Linked DNA regions of Spartinivicinus poritis. The protein of the gene in region 1 binds, or shares a complex with, the protein of each later gene. Links are inferred from orthologs where the notes say so. Each region holds a gene or a part of one and is shown in the gene's direction. Other genes may lie near its edges.

Region 1 (3,242 bases):
GGGGAGTCATCTGGGCTAATGGCAAACTGTCCAAAGCTACTACCAGAGGCTAAACACTGTGCAAGTTGTAACTTGAAGTCCTGAAAACCACTACAGCCCACTGCACGACAAAACCGGAGTACCGTTGGTTCGCTTATCTCAGCTTCTGTTGCCAGGTCGGCAATACTGATATGCATTACACGGGCAGGGCTATTAAGTACAAAGTCTGCCACTTTCTGTTCAGATCGACGAAGTTGACTGTAGCACTGCTGGATTTGTTGTAACAGCTGAATAGAAACCATGTGAGGTGAATCTTTGCTGGGCCTATTTGTAGTTATACTACAAAAAATGCATACAAACTATATGGAAATAAGGCTAAGCCAGTCTAACCTGGATATTTTATGGCTATCCAGGGACCTTGTGACTTGTTGAAATGTCTGGTTTAGCATTGCAAGCTAAGGTTGCTCGCCGCTAAACTAGGGCCAAACTCTGACCTAATTAAGCAAGCTTATGCTTAATTTCTGCTCTAACTACTGCCTGACTATAAATCACTATGGATGTATCCCAAACTTTAGACTCATTAAATACTGCTCAGCGTGAAGTAGTTGCTTCACCCATTGGAAATTGTCTGGTGTTGGCTGGTGCAGGTAGTGGTAAAACACGGGTATTAGTGCACCGTATTGCTTGGTTAATTCAAACGGAAGGTATTTCGCCACATGCCATTATGGCCGTGACCTTTACCAATAAAGCGGCAGCAGAAATGCGTAATCGAATTGAATCTTTATTGGGGGTGAGTACCCGCGGAATGTGGGTGGGCACTTTTCATGGGTTAGCTCACCGTTTATTGAGGCTACACTGGCGAGACGCCGGGCTGCCAGAGAACTTCCAAATATTAGATGCTGATGACCAACTGCGTTTAATTAAACGTCTTATGAAGGGCTTAAACTTAGATGAAGCCAAGTGGCCGCCCAAACAAGCTCAGTGGTACATTAATAACCAAAAAGATGAAGGGCGCCGGCCACAAAATATAGAACCTTATGGTGACCCGTTTGAAGTGACAATGCTAAAGGTGTATCAAGCCTATGAAGAAGCTTGTCGCCTATCTGGGATGGTGGATTTTGCCGAGCTGCTACTGCGTGCCCATGAGATATGGCTGCATAAACCAGAAATCTTAAAACACTATCAACAGCGATTCCGCTATTTATTGGTAGATGAGTTTCAAGACACTAATACCATTCAATACGCCTGGTTAAGGGTATTGTCTGGGAATCAAATACCCGTGATGGTGGTGGGTGATGATGATCAGTCTATATACGGCTGGCGTGGTGCAAAAATAGAGAATATCCGACAGTTTGGTAAAGACTTTTCTGATAGCCAGACTATTCGTTTGGAACAAAACTATCGATCAACCAAAACTATCTTGCAGGCAGCCAATGCTTTAATTGCCCATAACCCCAGCCGATTGGGTAAAGAATTATGGACAGAAGGTGCTAAAGGCAATGAAATACAGCTGTATGCTGGGTTCAATGAAGTTGATGAGGCACGCTTTATTGCTCAACGTATTTCCAATTATTTAGAGAACCATAAGGGTAAATATAGTGATATTGCCGTATTGTATCGCTCAAATGCTCAGTCGCGTATTTTAGAAGAAGCCTTATTAAGAGACAGTATTCCCTATCGTATATATGGTGGCTTACGATTTTTTGAACGCGCAGAAATAAAAAATGCTTTGGCTTATTTAAGGCTGTTGGTTAATCGTAATGATGATGGTGCTTTTGAGCGGGTGGTGAACTTACCAACACGTGGTATTGGTAACAAAACCCTGGAGTTTGTGCGTAGTACTGCAAAAGCCAATGACGCTAGTTTATGGCAGGCAGCTGAACAAGTGATTAACCAACGGCTGATATCAGCACGAGCAGCGAATGCATTGTCTGGATTTTTACAGCTCATTAATAATATTGATTCAGCCACTGATGAAATGGATTTGGCAGAGTTAGCTGATCAAGTAATCACTATGAGCGGGTTGATTGAATACCACCAAAAAGAAAAAGGAGAAAAAGGTCGTGCTCGGGTAGAAAACTTAGAAGAACTGGTATCGGCTTGTAAAACCTTTGACCCAGATGACTTTTTTATTGAAGGAGCAGAGCAGCAACCCAGCCCATTAGCTGCTTTTTTAGATCATGCAGCATTAGAAGCAGGTGACACCCAGGCAGATCAATTTGAAGACTGTGTGCAGCTAATGACGTTGCACTCTGCCAAGGGGCTTGAGTTTCCGTTGGTATTTTTAACGGGAATGGAACAAGGTTTATTTCCTCATAAGATATCGCTGGAAGATCCTGATGGCTTAGAGGAAGAACGACGCTTATGCTATGTAGGCATTACCCGTGCAATGGAGCAGTTGTACCTAACTTATGCTGAATCTAGGCGATTGCATGGTCAGGAAAATATAAATAGACCGTCGCGTTTTATAAAAGAAATCCCTGCTGAGTTAGTGAATGAAATACGAATAAATGCGTCTATTACCAGGCCAACTTATACTCGTGTAGCACCTCGTACAGTACAGGTAATAGCGAATAAAAGCCCAATACCTGAAACAGACTTGCAGGTTGGTCAGCGAGTGTTGCATAGTATCTTTGGCGAAGGCACTATTGTAAATTATGAAGGGCAGGGCGCTCAGGCTAGAGTCCAGGTGAATTTTGCCAATGAAGGCGCTAAGTGGCTGGTAGTCGCTTATGCTAAGCTAGAAGTTATTGAATAATTGATAAAAATAACTGCTAACAAAATAAACAACATAAAATAGAACAACAAAGGCGCAGCACTTACTGTTAATGCCCTGTAGGTAAAAAGCTCTAAAACTAAACAGCTGAAGAGTTGTTAAACTTTAAAGCTAAAAGGCAAAAGATAGTGAGCGAGTGCCTTATAACCTTTGACGGTTCAAAAAATATTACCAATGTGGATGAGGCATAGGGCAGGCTAACACCTATATGTAGGTTGGTACTAACAACCGATAAAAAAGTATTCACGCAAGGTATATTTAGAGAAAAATAACACATATTGTTTATGTTGAAGGTTTCACGAATAGATAGGGAGTCATTCATATGAAACGACGCGACTTTGTAACTGCATTAGGTATCGGGGCTGGTGCTGCTGCACTATCTGCCTGTGGCAAAAAAGAGCCTGAAGATTGTACCCAACAAGGCACAGGCGAACAGACAGCTAGCAAAGAAGTTATCCACTGGAAAATGGTAACCACTTGGCCAAAA
Region 2 (3,297 bases), on another replicon or contig:
GATGGGCTTGAAGTACTTCAGCGAGTGCAGCTAAGTCAGCTTTGGTATAGGCGACACCGGTGGGGTTTGAGGGGCTATTCAAAACAACCAGCCGGGTTTTATCTGTAATAGCAGCTGATAGTTGTTCAGCAGTGAGCTTAAACCGGTTTTCCTCCAGGGTAGAGATAATGATGGGCCTGGCCTCTGCGATCTTTACCATATCTGGATAAGAAACCCAGTAGGGAGCAGGGATAATCACTTCATCACCAGGGTTTAACAGGGCTAAAGCTAAGTTGAAAAAGCTTTGTTTGCCACCAGAGGAAACCAGAATCTGGTTTGGCTGATAGATAAGCTGATTATCATTGGACAGTTTATTGATAATGGCTTGCTTCAGCTCGGCTGTACCATCTACGGCGGTATATTTTGTTTGACCAGCACTAATGGCTGCAATCGCGGCATCTTTAATGTGTTTGGGGGTGTCAAAATCAGGCTCACCAGCACCTAGGCCGATAATATCTTTACCTTCAGCACGTAGTGCGGCTGCACGGCTGGTGACGGCTAATGTGGGGGAAGGTTTGATGGCACTGACACGAAGGGAGAGCTGCACGTCCACCTTGATTCCTCTTAAATCGGTTTATGTGTTTACTATTTGATTTGCTCAGGCTAGCCTGTATACCCACTCGTAAAAAATGTTTACGCTTCGGGGTAATTGCCAGTCAAAAATAGTCCCAATATATTGGATTGGTATTAACTGGCTTTTTAGATCTTTTGCTCATCCATCATACTAGATGAAGCAGGCTTCAGGAACCATGACAAAGCAATTTCAAGTTGTTTCAACGTTTCAGCCGGCAGGTGATCAAGGCTCCGCGATTAAGGCTGTTGTAAAAGGGGTGAATGCTGGCCTGGCTTCACAAACTTTATTAGGGGTTACTGGGTCAGGCAAAACCTACTCAGTAGCCAAAGTGATTGAGCAGCTTCAGCGTCCCACGTTGGTGATGGCACATAATAAGACGCTAGCTGCCCAATTGTACGGCGAATTCAAAAGTTTTTTTCCTAATAATTCTGTTGAGTACTTTGTTTCTTATTATGACTATTACCAGCCAGAAGCTTATGTACCTACCTCTGATACCTATATTGAAAAAGACGCTTCAATCAATGACCACATTGAGCAGATGCGCCTTTCGGCAACAAAGGCCTTACTAGAAAGGTCTGATACCATCATAGTGGCTACTGTTTCAGCAATCTATGGTTTGGGTGATCCAGAATCTTATTTGAAAATGGTGATGCACCTTGATCGAGGTGATACAGTTGACCAGCGTACCATTCTAAGGCGACTGGCAGAGCTGCAATATACTCGTAATGATCTTGAGTTACGAAGGGGAACTTATCGAGTACGCGGTGATGTTATTGATATTTTTCCAGCAGACTCTGAACAGGAGGCCATTCGAGTTGAGCTATTTGATGAAGAGATTGACCAACTGGCTTATTTTGATCCATTGACTGGCGCTGTTACTCAGAAACTTCCCCGAGTCACCATTTTCCCTAAGTCCCACTATGTGACACCAAGACAAAAATTGTTGGATGCTGTTGAAGAAATAAAAGTTGAATTAAAAGAGCGGCTGGAGCAGCTTCGAAATAACAATAAGCTGGTTGAAGCTCAGCGCTTAGAGCAACGCACTCGCTATGATTTAGAAATGATTATAGAGCTGGGTTATTGCACAGGTATTGAAAACTACTCCCGCTATCTTTCTGGTCGGACTCCAGGTGAACCACCACCAACCCTCTTTGACTACCTGCCCGATGATGCTTTGTTAGTAATTGATGAGTCTCATGTAACCGTGCCGCAAGTGGGAGCCATGTATCGTGGTGACCGGTCCCGGAAAGAAACTCTGGTAGAATACGGCTTTCGACTACCTTCAGCCCTTGACAATCGTCCCATGAAGTTTGAAGAGTGGGAGTTGAAAAGCCCACAAACGATCTTTGTATCAGCAACACCAGGCCCTTATGAAATAGAACACCAGGGTCAGCAAGTAGAGCTGGTGGTTCGGCCAACAGGTTTGATTGATCCAGAAATAGAAGTTCGACCTGCAACCAGCCAGATTGATGACTTGCTGTCTGAGATCAGTGTGTATGTAGAGCAGCAACAGCGAGTATTGGTGACTACCTTAACTAAACGAATGGCAGAAGATTTAACAGAATTTCTTCTTGAGCATGGGGTTAAGGTTCGTTACTTGCACTCAGATATTGATACGGTTGAACGTGTAGAAATTATTCGAGACTTACGCTTGGGGGTATTTGATGTGTTGGTGGGTATTAACCTGCTAAGAGAAGGTCTGGATATGCCTGAAGTCGCTTTGGTGGCTATTTTGGATGCAGATAAAGAAGGTTTCTTGCGCTCAGATCGCTCGTTGATTCAAACCATTGGTCGTGCGGCTCGCAACATTCACGGTAAAGCGATTTTGTATGCGGATAAGATTACTGGCTCCATGCAACGTGCCATTGATGAAACTGGACGCCGCCGAGCAAAGCAGGTGGCGTATAATCAACAGCATGGCATTACGCCAAAAGGAGTGATCAAAGCCGTTGCAGATATCCTTGAAGGTGCCACTATTCCAGGGAAAAAAGGTAAGAAGGGCAAGCAGCAGAAGAAAGTTGCTGAGCCTGAAGCGCAGTATCAAGTGAAGCACGCTAGCTCGGAGAGTTTATTAGCGCAAATCAGCAAGCTTGAAGAGAAAATGTATGAGCATGCCAAGAACCTTGAGTTTGAGGAAGCAGCATCGGTACGTGATCACATTAATCAGTTAAAGCAAAATGCACTCTTACAATAGTTGGGGCTTGGTCGAGATTGCTTGCGTAGTCATTAGTGCCTACTAGGATTATACTTGCCGACAGTTTTAACCTTTAATTGATAAATGAGTTAGATTTTAGGCGGAGAAACGACTACATGGATCAGCGATTAAAAGACCGGAAAATCGCAGTAATTGGCTTAGGCTATGTGGGTTTGCCATTAGCTGTGGAGTTTGGCAAGCACTATAACACAGTAGGCTTTGATATTAATCAAACGCGAGTTGCTGAGCTGTGTGATGGTGTAGATAAAACCTTAGAAGTGGATTCAGCAGAGCTAAAAGCGGTAGATAAACTCAGTTATACAGCGAGTGTAGCTGACTTGAAAGACTGCTCTATTTATATTGTGACGGTTCCTACACCAATTGATGCCTATCGGCAGCCTGATTTAACTCCTTTAACCAAAGCCAGTGAAATGCTCGCTAAAGTAATCAGCAACGGTGATATTGTTATCTATGAATCAACAGTTTACCC

What was found.
Region 2: the proteins of uvrD (region 1) and uvrB are in contact, whole or in part, in a crystal structure (PDB 7EGT), measured with the Thermus thermophilus proteins. The link is inferred for Spartinivicinus poritis from one-to-one orthologs. Residues at the interface, in WP_096412145.1 of Thermus thermophilus: His654, Arg656, Phe657, Gln666, Asp668, Glu669, Lys680, Arg681, Leu682, Ser683, Lys685, Tyr686, Ala687; in WP_096411307.1 of Thermus thermophilus: Glu23, Leu25, Arg26, Asp27, Gly28, Glu29, Arg30, Phe31, Arg55, Glu326, Asp327, Phe328, Glu379, Ser382, Gln383, His398, Gly400, Arg401.

The regions. Positions count from the first base shown.
Region 1 is NZ_JAPMOU010000053.1:14,022-17,263, forward strand. Bases 222-3,134 are described here. They hold uvrD (DNA helicase II), read left to right. Parts: upstream 222-532; coding sequence 533-2,737; downstream 2,738-3,134. Other genes in these bases: hexR (transcriptional regulator HexR), read right to left, coding at 222-281; ORQ98_RS24555 (TRAP transporter substrate-binding protein), read left to right, coding at 3,078-3,134. Also shown: more of hexR, read right to left, coding at 1-221; more of ORQ98_RS24555, read left to right, coding at 3,135-3,242. UniProt on the Escherichia coli protein: A helicase with DNA-dependent ATPase activity. Unwinds DNA duplexes with 3'-5' polarity. Translocates on single-stranded DNA with 3'-5' polarity. Initiates unwinding more efficiently from a nicked substrate than double-stranded DNA.
Region 2 is NZ_JAPMOU010000015.1:124,906-128,202, forward strand. Bases 330-3,297 are described here. They hold uvrB (excinuclease ABC subunit UvrB), read left to right. Parts: upstream 330-788; coding sequence 789-2,807; downstream 2,808-3,297. Other genes in these bases: ORQ98_RS13410 (pyridoxal phosphate-dependent aminotransferase), read right to left, coding at 330-592; tviB (Vi polysaccharide biosynthesis UDP-N-acetylglucosamine C-6 dehydrogenase TviB), read left to right, coding at 2,924-3,297. Also shown: more of ORQ98_RS13410, read right to left, coding at 1-329. UniProt on the Escherichia coli protein: The UvrABC repair system catalyzes the recognition and processing of DNA lesions. A damage recognition complex composed of 2 UvrA and 2 UvrB subunits scans DNA for abnormalities.